One region of the Alteromonas sp. ABV2_168 genome, then DNA from elsewhere that is predicted to be linked to it. Evidence: predicted binding sites of a transcription regulator. Region 1 holds the regulator's gene; the other holds the start of a gene.
The links. Region 1 encodes LexA, which represses DNA repair genes until DNA is damaged. Its sites were predicted from a motif close to TACTGTATNNNNATACAGTA; they were not measured.

Region 1 (7,925 bases):
ACAGGATAACGGGATGCGGACTATCTTGCTTATCACGGCAAGCGTGTTCATGCTGGTGAATATTTATTTATGTATTTTGCCGGTCTGGCGGGAAGGTAATCTGACAGCGGTCAAACACCCGCCTCCGCTCAGTAAAGCATTCCGTGCACTCCTGCGAAATAAGGCATTCATGGTACTGGCGGTATATTCATTACTGCCGTGTATCTTTATTCCGGTGTTCTACAAATCCGGCGTTTACTTCGCAAGCATGCTTTTTCACGACGAGAAGCTGACGACCTGGTTCATTATGAGTCTGGCGGCAGGAAAGCTGGTGGCGCTACCCTGGTTTAACCACCTCTCACAGCGCATGGAAAAGCATCATGCCATGATCCTTGCGCTGGCCGGGCTGGCTGTGACTTTCCTTAGCTTTCTTCTGCTGACCCCGGCCACGATGACCGGTGCATGTGTTTATTTCGCTGTTTGTGGTTTTTTCTCAGGCGGACTGCTGGTACTGGTGTGGTCAGCATTACCAGACACCATTGAGTACGGTGCGAGGGATCAGGGGATACCTAATCAGGCGCTTACCTTTGGCGCATTTCATCTGGTGATGCGGATAAGCGACGGGCTGTCTTTTGCTGTGATTGCCGGTGCGCTGGAATATGCGGCGCAGAGTGCAAACGCTGATATTGAGTCTGTGCTGTTTGTCGAAATCATTTCGCTGGTAGCCAGCGCAGGCTGTCTGCTCGGGGCTGTGGTGCTCTGGTTTTATCCTCTCACCCGGGCGGTGCATAACGCGTTAGCTACTGAAAAAGATAAGTAATGGCGCCGGGGTAAACGGCGACATTACGACCATAATTGAGTGAGTAAGGTCTGTCTTGCGTGAGCAACGCGGACTTGACGTAAAGCACTGGGTAACCAAATTAGGTAGTAGTGAATTTCATGTGTACCAACTGGCGAAGGGATCTCCATGAGTTCGCTTTGAGCAATTTGCTGCTGACATAAGAACTCGGGCATAACAGACCAACCAAAGTCTTGTGCTGACAATATGCGCTTTACGGTACTTGGAGCGGCCACTGGGAGTAATTTACTGGTATAAATCAGCTCGCTTTTTAAACGATCATCTAAGACTGGGTGGGCTGAGATTCCCAGATCACAGTGCCCCTCAAGTAACATGTCCGACACCATACTGCCGTTACCGGTGTGCATACGAATTTTCACCCCCGACTCCAATAACGGTAGCATCGGTACACTGAGTATCTCAGCTATAAAATCCGCATGTCCGACTATCTGCAAGACACCAGAGATGTCCATTGATCGAGCTCTTGCTTAAGCCAAAGCCGCCTCAGCTACTTCCAGCTTATCACCAATGTCCATGGCTAATTCATCCGCTGTGGAGGTAGGCTCGACGCCACTAGAAGAACGCTCAAATAAAGGTCGCCCAATGGCCACCTCTAGTCCTGCAATGTGTTGTGATACAGCAGGTTGCGTCAAGTTAAGTGACCGCGCTGTATAAAATTAATCCGTGATAACCATAAAGCCATTGCTTCTGCCATGAGCGAAGATTTTGGACACCGTAGCTTATATCAGTCTTACGTGGCCGATATGGTAACAACCAGTAATATGTTGCAACACGCCATCGATAATCTCGATACCTGGATGGAGGCAGAACAAACCGCCTCACCTGATCCTGAAATGCACACTGAAATACAGTTTCAACCGTTAGGGATTGTTGGTGTCATTAGTCCCTGGAATTTTCCAATCAATTTAGCATTTGGACCGTTAGCTGGTGTATTTTCAGCGGGTAATAGCGCCATGTTAAAACCTTCTGAACTGACGCCTGAGACTTCAGAATTATTGGCTGAGTTAGTGGCCCGTTACTTCGGCCCTGAAGAGCTAACCGTAGTACTAGGGGATGCGTGCTGCTGCAGAAAACCTTGTGCCAGTGACTCTGGAACTGGGTGGAAAGTCGCCTGTTATGGTGGCTAAAGGTGCTGACCTGAGCAAAGCAGTTGAGCGCACATTAACGATTAAATCCTTTAATGCAGGTCAAATTTGCCTGTCACCAGATTACGTTTTGCTGCCTGCAGAGCAAACTCAAGCGTTCAAAGCTCAAGCGCGAGAATTTATGGGACAAACCTTCCCAAGCATTCAAGAAAATACCGATTACACCGCAATCATTAACGAACACCATTACCAGCGCTTAGTCGATCTATTAGAAGATGCACGTCAAAAAGGCGCAGAGATCATCAATCTTGCGCCGCAAAATGAACCGGCTTATGACGCCTCAAGCCGTAAAATCGCTCCGCAACTAGTGATTGGGACAACCGACGATATGGCAATCATACAGGAAGAAATATTTGGTCCATTATTGCCCATTCGTCTGTATCAATAAGAGGACGAGGCAATTGATTACATCAATCAACACCCTCGCCCTTTAGCCGCCTATTACTTCAATGAGGACAGCACAGCAAGTATTTGCACAACAAACGACTTCCGGAGCGCTGGTCATCAACGACGTCATGACCCATGTATCTATTGATGAGCTGCCTTTTGGTGGTGTGGGCGCGTCAGGTATGGGGGCTTACCATGGTATTCATGGCTTCCGCCAGTTCTCTCATGCCAGGGCGGTGGTAGTACAAAGCGAAGCGGGTGTATCAAATCTTCGATTGCGAGCACCGTATGCAGACAAACAAGCAGCCGTAGACGCTTTTTTTTAATCATTGATTCATCCATATTGTTAAAAGATAGAGAGGTTTATATGAAAATCTTAATGGTACTTACATCGCATAATGAGCTGGGTAACACCGGTGAAAAAACAGGCTTTTGGTTGGAGGAGTTTGCAGCGCCTTACTACACCTTTACAGATGCTGGTGCTGAGTTGGTGTTGGCTTCACCTCTGGGGGGACAACCACCTCTGGATCCGAAAAGTGATTTGCCTGATTTTCAAACCCCTGCGACTGAGCGATTTAAGCAAGACCAACAAGCGCAGCAAGTACTGGCGAACACTGTCAAACTTGAAAACGTGTCACACACAGATTTTGATGCGGTGTTTTATCCGGGCGGCCATGGCCCCCTGTGGGATCTTGCTGAGTCAGAACAGTCTGTTTCACTGATCGAAGCGTTTGAGCGGGCAGGCAAGCCAATCAGTTTTGTGTGTCATGCCCCTGGGGTCCTGCGTCATGTAAAAACTGATAACGGCGAGCCGCTTATCAAAGGTCGTAAAGTTACTGGCTTTACTAACGGAGAAGAAGCGGGGGTGGAGTTGACTGATGTGGTGCCATTCTTGATAGAAGATGAATTCATTCGTCTTGGCGGTCACTATGAAAAAGGTGCGGACTGGGAGCCTCACGTAGTTGAAGATGGCCGATTGATTACAGGCCAAAATCCAGCCAGCTCCGAAGCTGTCGCGCAAGCCTTGATTAAACAACTTGCATAATTTCCCTCAAATTTAGCCGGTGGCGTTCTGATTAGGAGGCCCCTGGCTAAAATTTCTTGATAAGAAGATACCTTTTTATTCCCAAGGAGAACTAAAACAGCGTATTACAATGTACAACTAATGCATATCGTTGCAATGAAAACCAGGCGTTGTTAACTGCGCCCCCTGAATAAGCGTAATAATTTCGCCGGCAGCCCTTGTCAAACCAGCGCAACTGTATATACTCACAGGAACTGTATAGAAAAACAGGGCTGTTTATGCGTCCACTTACTCCAAGACAAACGGAAGTTCTCGAACTGATCAAAACCACCATGCTGGAAACCGGCATGCCGCCCACCCGTGCGGAAATTGCGAAGCAATTAGGGTTTAAATCAGCTAATGCAGCAGAAGAGCATTTAAAGGCGCTGGCCCGTAAAGGTGTAATCGAAATTCTGGCGGGTACCTCACGGGGTATAAAGCTGAATATTCCGCTGGAAGCAGAAAACGATGAAGACGCAGGCTTACCGTTAATCGGCCGTGTTGCGGCAGGTGAACCTATTCTGGCGCAGGAACATGTGGAAATGCATTACAAGGTCGACCCTGATCTGTTCCACCCCCGTGCGGATTTCCTGTTACGTGTAAACGGTATGAGTATGAAAGATATCGGTATTCTGGATGGTGATCTACTTGCCGTTCACCGAACTACTGACGTGCACAATGGGCAGGTAGTTGTTGCCAGGGTTGATGAGGATGTCACGGTAAAACGTCTGGAAAAACGCGGCCGCGAAGTTTGGCTGCATGCAGAAAATGAAGAATTCGATACCATAAAGGTGGATCTTGCTGCTGAACCATTCAACATTGAAGGTCTGGCTGTAGGTGTAATCCGCAATGCTGACTGGATGTAAGTCCTTTCGCTAAGCGCGGTGCAATAACTATTGTGTGCGCTGGCCACAGCGCTAAAAATTGGAAGGGCGATGATATAAACCATCATCGCCCTTTTTCTTTACTATTGGCTGGTATGTGCAAAGTGCAGTGTCTTGAGCGCCAGCAGAAAAACATCAGCATTGTCTTCACCACTGACATTTTTTACTACAGTAACCGCTGTTTTATGTTCACGGCAAAGAATGGTCATTGTAATGCCGCCCATACTGCCACCTGAGTGCATCACTGCATCAGGAATATCGTCCATCAAAGCCAGCGCGCTCACGTTATCTTTATACGCTTTACGTTTTTTGTAATCGCCAAAACCGGTTTTCCAGCCTATGCCGAAGCCCACGGTTTCACCATTGTTAAGCCTGGCAGGAGTAAACATGGCGCGGGTAGTCTCTGGTTTCAGGTAATCGCTTGCCACATGGGCTACAGCAAACCGGACAATATCTGACGGCGTAGAAATAAAACCGCCGCCGGCCCATTTATAGCTGTGATCCGTTTGTGGCGCATTAATCAGCTCACCTTCGTGTACGGTGTAAGGTCTCGCCCGGTGATCGATGATGGTGTACTGGTCGTCAAATACCGTGTTGTCCAGTTTCAGCGGCGCGAACACTTCTTCGTTTATGATGGCGCGGAAATCCCGGGACGCGTCAGCCCCTTCCATTGCGGCACTGACCAGTGTCCAGGCAAACGTTGAATAACGGTGATCTGTGCCGGGTGCAAACAGCAGTGGATCATCTTTAAACATCGCCAGTGCACTGTCGATATCCGGATAACTTTCATTCAGAAGGAATTCATTGGCACCTTCTTTGTAGTGCCTGATGCCTGCTGTATGTGAGGTAAGCTGGCGCAGAGTAATGACCGGTTTATCAGCAGGCCATGCGCTGACGTATTCAGTTACCGGTTTATCCAGATCAATGTTGCCCGCTTCCGCAAGACGCATTAATCCGGCCGTAGCGATGAGTTTAGAGACACTGCCGATACGCACCTTGTGATCTGTCGTCATCGGTACATGGTTTTCCACGTCGGCAAAACCGTAGCCTTTAGCCATCAGCATGCCCTTATCGTTGCCCAGTGCCATGGTTATACCCGGCACTGTGTCATGACTTACCGCTTCTTCAAACTGAGCGTTAATAGCGCCGGAAGGAAGATCTTTGGCAAAAACAGAGGGTGTTAAAAATAACAGAAAAGAGGAGAAAACAGCGCGGCGCAACATAGAAGCAATCCCTGACAATAAAAACAATCAGACTACCGCAGTTAACAGGCCGCTACCAATAAAAAAGCCCGCTCGCGCGGGCCGGGCATCTGGACGGTGATGCGAAAACTTATTTAGCTTGTGCTTCTGTGGTGATGTGCAGCGTGACTTCGTCACTCACATTCGGTACATACATATCAATCCCGAAGTCAGAACGCTTGATGGTGGTCATTGCATCAAAACCTATCGCTTCTTTCTGTGTCATCGGGTGTACACCTGAACCATTCAGAGTGACATCCATAGTGACGGACTTAGTCACACCTTTGATCGTCAGATCGCCGGTCACTTCCATCGTCTTATCACCTGTCATTTCAACATCTGTACTGGTGAAGGTGGCAGAAGGAAACTTCGCTGCATTGAACCAGTCAGCACCGACAAATTCTTCATTCAGCTTTTTAACAAATGAATCAATGGTATCAATTTTCACCGACACATCGATTTTGCTGTCTTCCGGCGCGTCTTTGTCAAACACGATGGTGCCTTCAGCGCCGTTGATGGCGGCTGTCGGGTTAGAGAATCCGAAGTGATTCCATGAAGCGATAACGCTGGTGTGAGTAGGATCAATCTGATAGCTCACAGGCGCCGCGAATGCGCCTGCACTGATTAAACCTGAAACTAATACTGCCGGGATAAATTTATTCATTACACATTCCTTTCATAACGTTGATGTCACAAGTGTGAGGACGATTTACTTACCTATAATACGGCGTTCCTTAAATACGGATGTGTCGAAGATCTGAACGAAACATTCGAAATATCAGAATGAAGTGCTTTGACCCTGTTTCTGAGGCCACCCCGGCCATTTATTTTTTCAGAAAGACTAGACACAAGATGAAATCTGTTTAATTCTTATACCGCTGTTAACGAAAAAATAACAAAAAGAGATAAAAATTAACAGGCGGATAGCCTGATACGACAGGGTCCTGTGAGCAGGGTATTACACAAGATCCTCCATCACGGAGGTGTTGAGTGAAGAAACTCGTATGTAACGCAATGATGGTTTGGGGGTTAGCGATGTCTGTTATTCCGGCGTCGCTGCAAGCAGAAACCATGGCAACATCAGACCGGGCAGGTGAAATCAACCTGAGACAAGGTGTCACAGACATCAGTGGACAGGTGTACGACCTGCATATGCTGATGTTCTCAATTTGTGTGGCCATCGCTGTGGTGGTGTTCGGTGTGATGTTTTACTCCATGTTCAAGCACCGTAAATCCCGGGGCGCCAAACCGGCGCACTTCCACGAAAACGTGAAAGTAGAAATCGCCTGGACAGTCATTCCTTTCCTGATCCTGATATTTATGGCCGTCCCGGCAGCACAAACCCTCATCGCGATGGAAGATGCCAGTGAACCTGAAATGACGGTTCTTGTCACCGGTTCCCAGTGGAAATGGCATTACAAGTACATGGACAGCGATGTGTCCTTTTACTCCATCATGGCCACACAGCGTGAGCAGATTGAGAACAAATTCGAAAAAGGGGAAAACTACCTGCTTGAGGTAGATCGTCCTCTGGTCATTCCTACCGGACAAAAAGTCCGCTTCCTGATCACCTCTGACGACGTTATCCATTCCTGGTGGGTGCCAGATTTCGCAGTAAAGAAAGATGCTAATCCGGGCTTCATCAATGAGGCGTGGACCAAAGTGAATGAGCCCGGTATCTACCGTGGACAGTGCGCTGAACTGTGCGGGAAGGATCATGGTTTCATGCCGGTAGTGGTGATTGCGAAGAGCCCGGATGAATATAAAAACTGGATGACAGAGCAGGAAGCCATTGTGAAACAGGCGAAAGAAGAAGAGCAGCGCCTGCTGGCCATGAGCATGAGCAAAGAAGAGCTGATGAGTACCGGCGAGAAAGTGTACAACGCGACATGCGCAGCCTGCCATATGCCTAACGGTCAGGGGTTGCCGGGCGTTTTCCCTGCACTTAAAGGCAGTCAGATGGTATTGGAGGATCAGAAAGCGCACATCGATATTGTGCTTAACGGTAAAGCAGGCACGGCCATGCAGGCGTTTGGCAAGATGCTGTCCCTGAAAGATATCGCTGCGGTGATTACCTACGAGCGTAATGCTTGGGGAAATAACACCGGCGATGTGATCCAGCCTAAAGACGTTAATGCAGTAGCAACCGGTAAATAGGAGCGTGCGATGAGTAAAGCAACTGAAACTATGACGCCGGAGCACACTGCGGCACATGATGAACATCACGATGATCACCACGGACACGGCGCTCCGGCAGGCCTGATGCGTTGGGTGCTGACAACTAACCACAAAGATATCGGTACGTTATATCTGTGGTTCGCCTTCATCATGTTTCTTACTGGCGGCGCGATGGCGATGGTGATCCGC
Region 2 (7,925 bases), on a different contig from region 1:
TGGGGCAGGTAACCCTTCATGACGGAAAAGACGTTCACACCGGTGTGACAGCCATTATTCCGGCAGAGGGCAATTTACGGCAGCGTAAGGTACCGGCTGCGGTATACGTGGGCAATGGATACGGCAAAATGGCCGGGATCAGTCAAATCCGGGAATTGGGAGAAATTGAAACACCCGTTGTGCTTACCAATACACTGAATGTGGCTGAAGGTATTGCCGGCGTGGTGGAATGGACGCTGGCACAACCGGGGAATGAAGACGTGGCATCGGTGAATGCTGTCGTAGGTGAAACCAACGACGGATTTCTTAACGACATCCGCCGCAGAACCGTGACGAAAGCTGATGTGATTCAGGCTATCAATACAGCGCAAGGTGGCCCGGTTGCAGAGGGAAATAATGGTGCCGGCAGCGGTACCCGCGCCTTCGGATGGAAAGGCGGGATCGGAACAAGCAGCCGTTTGCTGCCTGCATCACTGGGCGGATACACAGTCGGTGTGCTGGTACAGAGTAACTTTGGCGGCATCCTGAATATCGACGGCCTGAAAGCCGGGGAAGCGCTTAATCAGCACTACCTGTACAACGAACTGAATAACGATACCGCTGCTGACGGCTCCATCATGATAGTGGTTGCAACAGACGCACCGCTGGACGACCGCAATCTGGAAAGGCTGGCAAAGCGGGCCATGGCCGGTGTTGCGCGAACCGGTGCCAGCCTGACAAACGGCTCCGGCGATTATGTTATAGCCTTTTCTAACGCAGATGCATTACGTCGTGACGAGCAGTCGCCGGCGCATTCATCCACCGTGATGGCGAACAGTCAGGTGTCACCTTTATTCGAGGCGGTGATTGAAGCAACACAGGAAGCCATTTATAACAGTCTGCTGGTGGCTGAGGACGTGGAGGGTTTTCACGGGAGTGTAAAAGCCCTGCCGGTAGACAAAATCCGCTCTATATTACCGGCCGAACAGGGGACTACAGAGTCATCTGATACGTTGAGAGTGGCTACTTTTAACGTAAGTATGGAGTCGACGAATTACCCTTCTTCAGGGCTTCCGCCCGGTGATGACGTGCTTAAAAAGGTGTTGTCAGATGGCAATAATCCGCAGGTCAAAAATATTGCTGAGATCATTCAGCGCACCGCGCCGGATATTATTTTGCTTAATGAGTTTGATTACATCAAATCGCAGAGCGATGGTGTACGGGCTTTTATTCAAAATTATCTGAATGTCAGCCAGCACGGGCAACCTGCTATCGATTACCCGTACGTTTATCTCGCGCCGGTGAACACCGGTGAGCCGTCTCCTTTCGATCTGGATAACGATGGTAAAGCCACCGGAACAGGCGGTGATGCGTGGGGATTTGGCTTGTATCCCGGCCAGTACGGCATGGTTGTATTGTCGAAATATCCCGTTGTACATGATCAGGTGCACAGCTTGCAGACACTTAAGTGGAAAGATATGCCCGGTGCTCAGAAGCCCGTTGACCCGGCCACAGATACTCCCTGGTATAACGAAGAGGAATGGGCTGAGTTCCGGTTAAGCTCCAAGTCTCACTGGGATATACCCGTTAACGTTAATGGCCGCATTGTGCATGTACTTGCTATGCATCCCACACCGCCTAATTTCGATGGTGATGAAGACCGAAACGGAAAGCGGAACCATGATGAAATCAGGTTGATGGCTGACTATCTGTCTCCGGATAAAGGCGAATATATTATTGATGATGAGGGTAAGCAATCCGGTCTGCCGGAAAACACCCGTTTCGTACTGGCGGGCGATTTCAACGCTGCCGATGCGGGTGATAAACACCGGCCCGGCGTCATAGAACAGCTTATTGATAACCGGTACGTGAACGGCAATGTTATCCCGGAAAGTGAAGGTGGCCGTGAACATTCAACAGAGCCTTACAGCCGCAGGTTCACTGCACACTGGGGGGCAAGGGCAGATTACGTTTTACCGTCAAGATATGGTTTTGAAGTGACCGGTAGCGGTGTTTTCTGGCCCGAAAAAGCCAGCCCGTTGTACCGTCTGGTGAAAGATCGTGAAGCAAGTTCTGATCACCGCCTGGTCTGGCTGGACGTTAAGTTAACCGGTAAGTGATTAAACAGGCCGGGCAGATGTATTTCTGTCCGGCCTGTCAGGGTTTAGCTGCGGTTGCTGTTGTTACGTCTTATTACTTTGCTTTCCAGCGCAGGGTTAGCAAGCTCAAGTACAACGGCGCGCTCTAAAATGATATTGCCGTTAACAACCACATCGTCCGTGATTGAAAGCACCGGTTGTTCGGATTTGTTCTTCATCCAGCCATTTTCTGTTTCTTCAAATACGATGTCGCCGTAGATCCGGGTATTGCCTGACAAGCTGACATCACCGTTTTGCGTTGTGACTGAGCCTTTTATCTCGCCATCCGGCACCGAAATGTCGCCATTCACTGTTTCCAAATCGCCTTCCACCAGACTATTCACAGAAAGCCCGATATTGCCATTTACCGTAGACATATCACCAAACACATTCAGGTTTTTACCGGCATTGATATCGCCGTTAACCGTACTCGCTTCATTGATTGCAGCGTTATCTGCAATACTGATATTGCCATTCACCGTACTGACATCTTCAGCAACAGTAAATGTTTGCAAAGTCACGTCTCCGTTGACGGAAGACACATCACCAGCATGGCGGCCTTCATAGATGGTTACCGATCCCAGCACACTGCTTACATCGCCGCCATCGTGATAATCACCGTTACCCCCGACATTGATAACACAGCCTGATAACGTGGCAGCACACAAAAGTGATAAAGCAATAATTGAGAGATTCCTGTTTAGCATTCTATTTTCCGTTTTGTAGTGATGTGTGTCCGGTATGGCGTTAATACTTCCGTTTATTGCCGGGAAGCATTCACTTAATGACGAGCAATAACCGCACACGAATGAGTGTAAAAAGTATGTCAAGTTCAGCAATTGCTGAGCCAAAATTGATTATTTATTTAAAATCAGGAGGTTATGGGTTTTTGGCGTGCTGGGGGAAGGGGAGAGCGTATTTGGAAGTAGTCCGGAACACCATATTTTGGTGTTCCGGACCAAAAATGCTTACTGATCGAGCGGAGTATTAAAATCTTCTGACAGTTCGAAGTCGCCTTCTACGGTGGTCAGCACATTACCGTCGAAATTAAGTACCAGTTGCTTCTGGAAATCTTCACCGCGTTTGGACATACCGCGCTTCATATCGTACACGTAATACCAAGTGCTCTTATCAAAAGAGTCTTCAACAACAGGGTGGCCAAGAACATAAACAACCTGCTCTTTGGTCATGCCAACACGCAGCTTTTTAACGTCACGTTCGTCCAGAAAGTTGCCCTGTGGCACATCAATCCGGTAGATCCAGTTGTTACAGGCAGTGGTGAAAAATACAGCGGTTAACAAAATAGCGATTTGATACAACTTCATGCGTGAGCTTGTCCAGTTATGCTTTGATTATAGTGACAGGCATTACCTTTGCCGGCAAACCAGTGTCAGAATGCGGCTGTCGCAAAATAATGCGCGACAGCATGCTACCCAATCACCTATGACCAATCAACCGCTTATTAGTTCGATTCTGCACTTTCTAACAGTTCTCTGGCATTTGCCAGTGCTGATTCGGTTACCTTGTCACCGGCAAGTAACCTGGCAAGTTCGTCTATCCGGTCCTGCTTCGTTAATGGCAACATCTGTGTTTCTGTTGTACTACCATCACTGAACTTGGTCACAAACAACTGGTTATGGGCCTGTGCAGCAACCTGAGGTAAGTGCGTAACACACATAACCTGACTCACTTTACCCAGCCGGCGTAACAAACCACCCACAATAGCGGCGGTAGGGCCGCTGATCCCCGTATCGACCTCATCAAAAATCATGGTCGGTGTTGCGTGTTTGTCGCTGGTCAGTACCTGAATGGCAAGCCCGATACGCGACAGCTCACCGCCCGACACCACTTTCTCCAGCTTGTCTGCCGGCTGACCGGGGTTAGTGGATACCAGGAAAGTCACATCATCCAGACCAGACGCCACAGGCGTTTTGTCTTCCTGATAATCGACAGCAATATTAATGACCGCATGAGGCATATTCATCTGACGGATTTGCCCCTGAATCGCTTCTGCCAGCTTAACCGAAGCAACCTGCCTTGATGCCGAAAGTGCCTCACAGGCCTGACGGTAAGCATCTTTTGCTTCAACGACCTCATGCTGTAAATCTTCAAGACGATTCTCATCCTGCTCCAGACCGGCAAATTCTGCCGCCAGTGCCTGATGATGGCCGAATAGTTCTTCAGGCATCACTGTATGCTTACGTGCCAGTTCCATGGCTTTGCTGTAACGGGATTCCACCTGTTGCAGCCGCAGAGGATCTATTTCAAGATCATCGCAATAGCTGCGTAATTCTCTGGCCGCTTCTTCTACCTGAATAGAGGCATCGTTCAGCAAGGCAATAATCGGCGTCAGTGCGCTGTCGTGTTCTTCCAGCTCAGACAGACGGTCAAGACCATTTTGGATAATGGATAACGCATTACCTTCATCATTCTCATACAGGTTATAAAAACTCGTTTGCGCCTGTTCCAGCAATGCCTGGCCGTTACTCAACCTGCGGTGCTCAATTTCCAGTTCGGTAAATTCGCCGTCTTCAATAGCAAACTCATCCAGTTCCTGTACCTGGTAGGCCAGCAGTTGCTGGCGGTCAGCACGCTGTTGCGCCTGTGTTTCCAGGTTTTTCAGTTCCGACTGTTTCTGCCTCCACAAGCGGTAGTTATCTGACACGGCGCTCAGCAAGGCAGGATGCGCGGCATACTGATCCACCAGCTTTCGCTGGTAATCGTCTTTCAAAAGCTGAAGGTGCGTGTTCTGGCCATGGATAGCAATGAGGTACTGGCCGAACTGTTTCAGCTGCTGCAGCGATACCGGTGTGCCGTTAATGAACGCTTTCGATCTGCCTTCGCGGGAAATGACACGGCGTACAAAACAGCTGTCGTCATCTTCATCCAGCAATTCCTGCTCATCCAGCCAGGCCAGTGCAGCTTTGTGGCCTTTCAGATTAAAATGGGCAACGATTTCAGCTTTAGGCGCGTCTTTACGCACCGCGCCGGCATCGGCCCGCTCACCCAGACAAAGGCTGAGTGCATCAATGGCAATAGACTTACCCGCACCGGTTTCACCGGTGATGGCCGTCATACCCGACTCAAGATTGACAGATAATTGCTTAACAACAGCGAAATTTTTGATCGACAGATTAACCAGCATGTGTTCACCGCAGTATGTTTATACAGTATGTGTAAATATATACAGTATTCTGGCCGTGTAAAGTGAAGTTGTAGGTTTTAATGACAGTGTCATTTCTTACAATCTGATGTAATTGTTTATATTCAGTAAGTTAAGTCATTTATAGTAGTTTTTTATGGGAATGAAAATTTTTCGAGCGGCGGTTATTCGGTTTGGCTTTGTACGCGAGTATAAGGAGGTGTCCACTGAATCGCCACTGATTTCCTGGACGTCTCTCAGTTAGATAAACTAACTGAAAAGAGAGGTGTATATGAGCGGTAAACGCTACCCTGAAGAATTCAAAATTGAAGCGGTCAAACAAGTCGTTGATCGTGGCCATACTGTCGCCGATGTTGCCAAGCGACTCGATATTACTACTCACAGCTTGTATGCCTGGGTTAAGAAGTTCGGCCCTGATTCTAAGAAGCATAATGATTTATCTGAGGCCCAGGCTGAGATAAAGCGGCTTCAGAAGGAATTAAAACGGGCTACAGAAGAACGGGACATATTAAAAAAAGCCGCGGCGTACTTCGCAAAGCAGTCCGATTGAGGTACGCCTTTATCAAGGATAATAGCTAATTCTGGCCTGTCCGTTGGCTATGTCGAATGCTGGATGTTCATCCGAGCGGATACTATGCCTGGAGCAGTAAGCCTCTGTCGAAACGCGATAAAGCCAACCGTCGTCTAACAGGACTAATTAAGCAATTCTGGCTGGAGTCTGGTGGCGTGTACGGCTACCGCAAAATTCATTCAGATTTACGGGACATCGGTGAACGATGCGGTATTAACCGCGTGTACCGACTCATGGTTCGGGAAGGGTTACGTGCCCAGGTTGGCTATCGACGGCCTCGTCATCGAGGCGGAGAAAGTCACTTTGTGGTTCCAAACAGGCTGAATCGAGAATTTAATCCCGCTGCGCCTGATGAAGCCTGGGTAACGGATATCACCCACATCCGAACTCACGAAGGCTGGCTATATCTGGCGGTTGTCGTGGACTTGTTCTCCCGAAAGGTTATCGTCTGGTCAATGCAGCAGCGAATAACGAAAGATATTGTGCTCAATGCCCTGTTGATGGCTGTATGGCGCCGGAATCCAAAGCAACAAGTGACAGTGCACTCAGATCAAGGAAGTCAATATACGAGCCATGACTGGCAGGCATTCCTAAAAGCGAATGGTCTGGAGGGAAGTATGAGCCGACGTGGTAACTGTCATGATAACGCCGTTGCAGAAAGCTTCTTCCAACTGCTGAAGCGAGAGAGAATCAAAAAGAAAATCTACTCAACCAGAGATGATGCCCGTGCTGACATATTCGATTACATCGAAATGTTTTATAACTGTAAACGCAAACATTGTTCCAATAAATTACTGTCACCAGTAGAGTATGAAAGACGCCATGTTCAACGGCTGGGAAGTGTCTAGGCTAATAGTGGCGATTCACTTAACAAACAAATTTGAATTAATACAAGTTAGCAGGCATGGGAAAAAGGACATGAAGCATGTGTGGATACTGCATTGAGGGTGAGGCAATTAAGTGCCTGTGGGATAACCAGTTTGATATTGATAAGCTAGCAGACGTAATGAAGGGGAAAGACCTAGAATATATTGTGTCAGAATATCATTTGTTCCCTGAGTTTGTTGACGAAAGCGCAGCGCTGGCAAGCTTTCGCGAGCGCTTGCAACCTAACCATCCTTTGAGTCTATGGGCGACGCTCCGTCAGGTGATATTAACAGGGAGCATTTCTTCTTCGTTCTATAGTGAACTAGAAGAGCAGGTATGCGCTGGCGTTTTGCAGCAGGAGCTCAGTCACTACGGCGCAGATATTCAGCTCCCCATACCAGCTTTTTCTCAATTAGTGAGTTCAAAGTCACTTTCTCAGTTTTTACAGCGTTACTCGACACTCATTCCTAGCCTCATTGAAGAAGCGAAATGTATCATCAGGCAGATATCGAGAGATTTCGTTTCGCCATTTTTTACGAAGGGTGAAAACGAAGGTGGGATGTTTGCAAATATGTCGTTGCCTACATACGAGGAAGACGAGCATTCTGCGTTTTATAATCTACCTATTACTATTTTTCTAGCGGCAGATATTCTCATCTCCCATGAGCCTGCGGCTGTAGAGCTAACGGCGGTTTCGTTACACATTTATCCTACTCCAGCTTTCGATTCAACAATGATGGCGTGGCAACGTTTCATCGTGTGGCATTGGTATTGCCTAAATGGCCAAGAAGGTTTAAAAGAGCTAGGTGTTGTAATGCGTCGAGAGCTCGTGCTTTATTTGGCGATAAAAATGAAATGTCAGAACCAATCGTTGGAGTGGCTGTCTACTGTTGTGACGTCTATGCGCTCTCCTATTGTAAATATTGATAGCGAATACTTAATGCAGATGACGAAAGAAGCGTCTTTAAATAGCTGATTTGCGCTATGTGGTGAAATCCAGAGACTGTCTGGTTTGGTAGGTTTACGTATTTTATAGACAAAATGGTGCCTACTTCTTACGCTTTCATTACCTGATAGGTGTTGGTAAACAAGGATTGTGCTCCAGTCTTTATTCAAGTTATAGTGCGAATTGAAATATAAAAGGAGTTTAAAAATGCCATCATATCACGTGCATTATCGGAAAATCAGTAACCATAATATGAAGGGG

Region 2: recN (DNA repair protein RecN) is a predicted target of LexA. The motif match lies at 5,271-5,290, and genes of this name have one in related genera.

What each region holds. Positions count from the first base shown of each region.
Region 1 is NZ_JBSWYQ010000001.1:131,312-139,236, forward strand. It holds gene ACXAH4_RS00615 (MFS transporter) at 1-799, shown strand, start outside; gene ACXAH4_RS00620 (LysR substrate-binding domain-containing protein) at 823-1,290, opposite strand; partial or broken gene ACXAH4_RS00625 (helix-turn-helix domain-containing protein) at 1,306-1,473, opposite strand; gene ACXAH4_RS00630 (aldehyde dehydrogenase family protein) at 1,498-1,965, shown strand; gene ACXAH4_RS00635 (aldehyde dehydrogenase family protein) at 1,916-2,371, shown strand; gene ACXAH4_RS00640 (aldehyde dehydrogenase family protein) at 2,433-2,696, shown strand; gene ACXAH4_RS00645 (type 1 glutamine amidotransferase domain-containing protein) at 2,738-3,415, shown strand; gene lexA (transcriptional repressor LexA) at 3,673-4,299, shown strand; gene ACXAH4_RS00655 (serine hydrolase domain-containing protein) at 4,401-5,540, opposite strand; gene ACXAH4_RS00660 (YceI family protein) at 5,650-6,222, opposite strand; gene coxB (cytochrome c oxidase subunit II) at 6,630-7,715, shown strand; gene ctaD (cytochrome c oxidase subunit I) at 7,725-7,925, shown strand, end outside.
Region 2 is NZ_JBSWYQ010000004.1:267,422-275,346, reverse strand. It holds gene ACXAH4_RS08890 (P1 family peptidase) at 1-2,099, shown strand, start outside; gene ACXAH4_RS08885 (DUF4097 family beta strand repeat-containing protein) at 2,144-2,824, opposite strand; gene ACXAH4_RS08880 (outer membrane protein assembly factor BamE) at 3,086-3,442, opposite strand; gene recN (DNA repair protein RecN) at 3,580-5,262, opposite strand; partial or broken gene ACXAH4_RS08870 (IS3 family transposase) at 5,552-6,699, shown strand; gene ACXAH4_RS08865 (hypothetical protein) at 6,777-7,694, shown strand.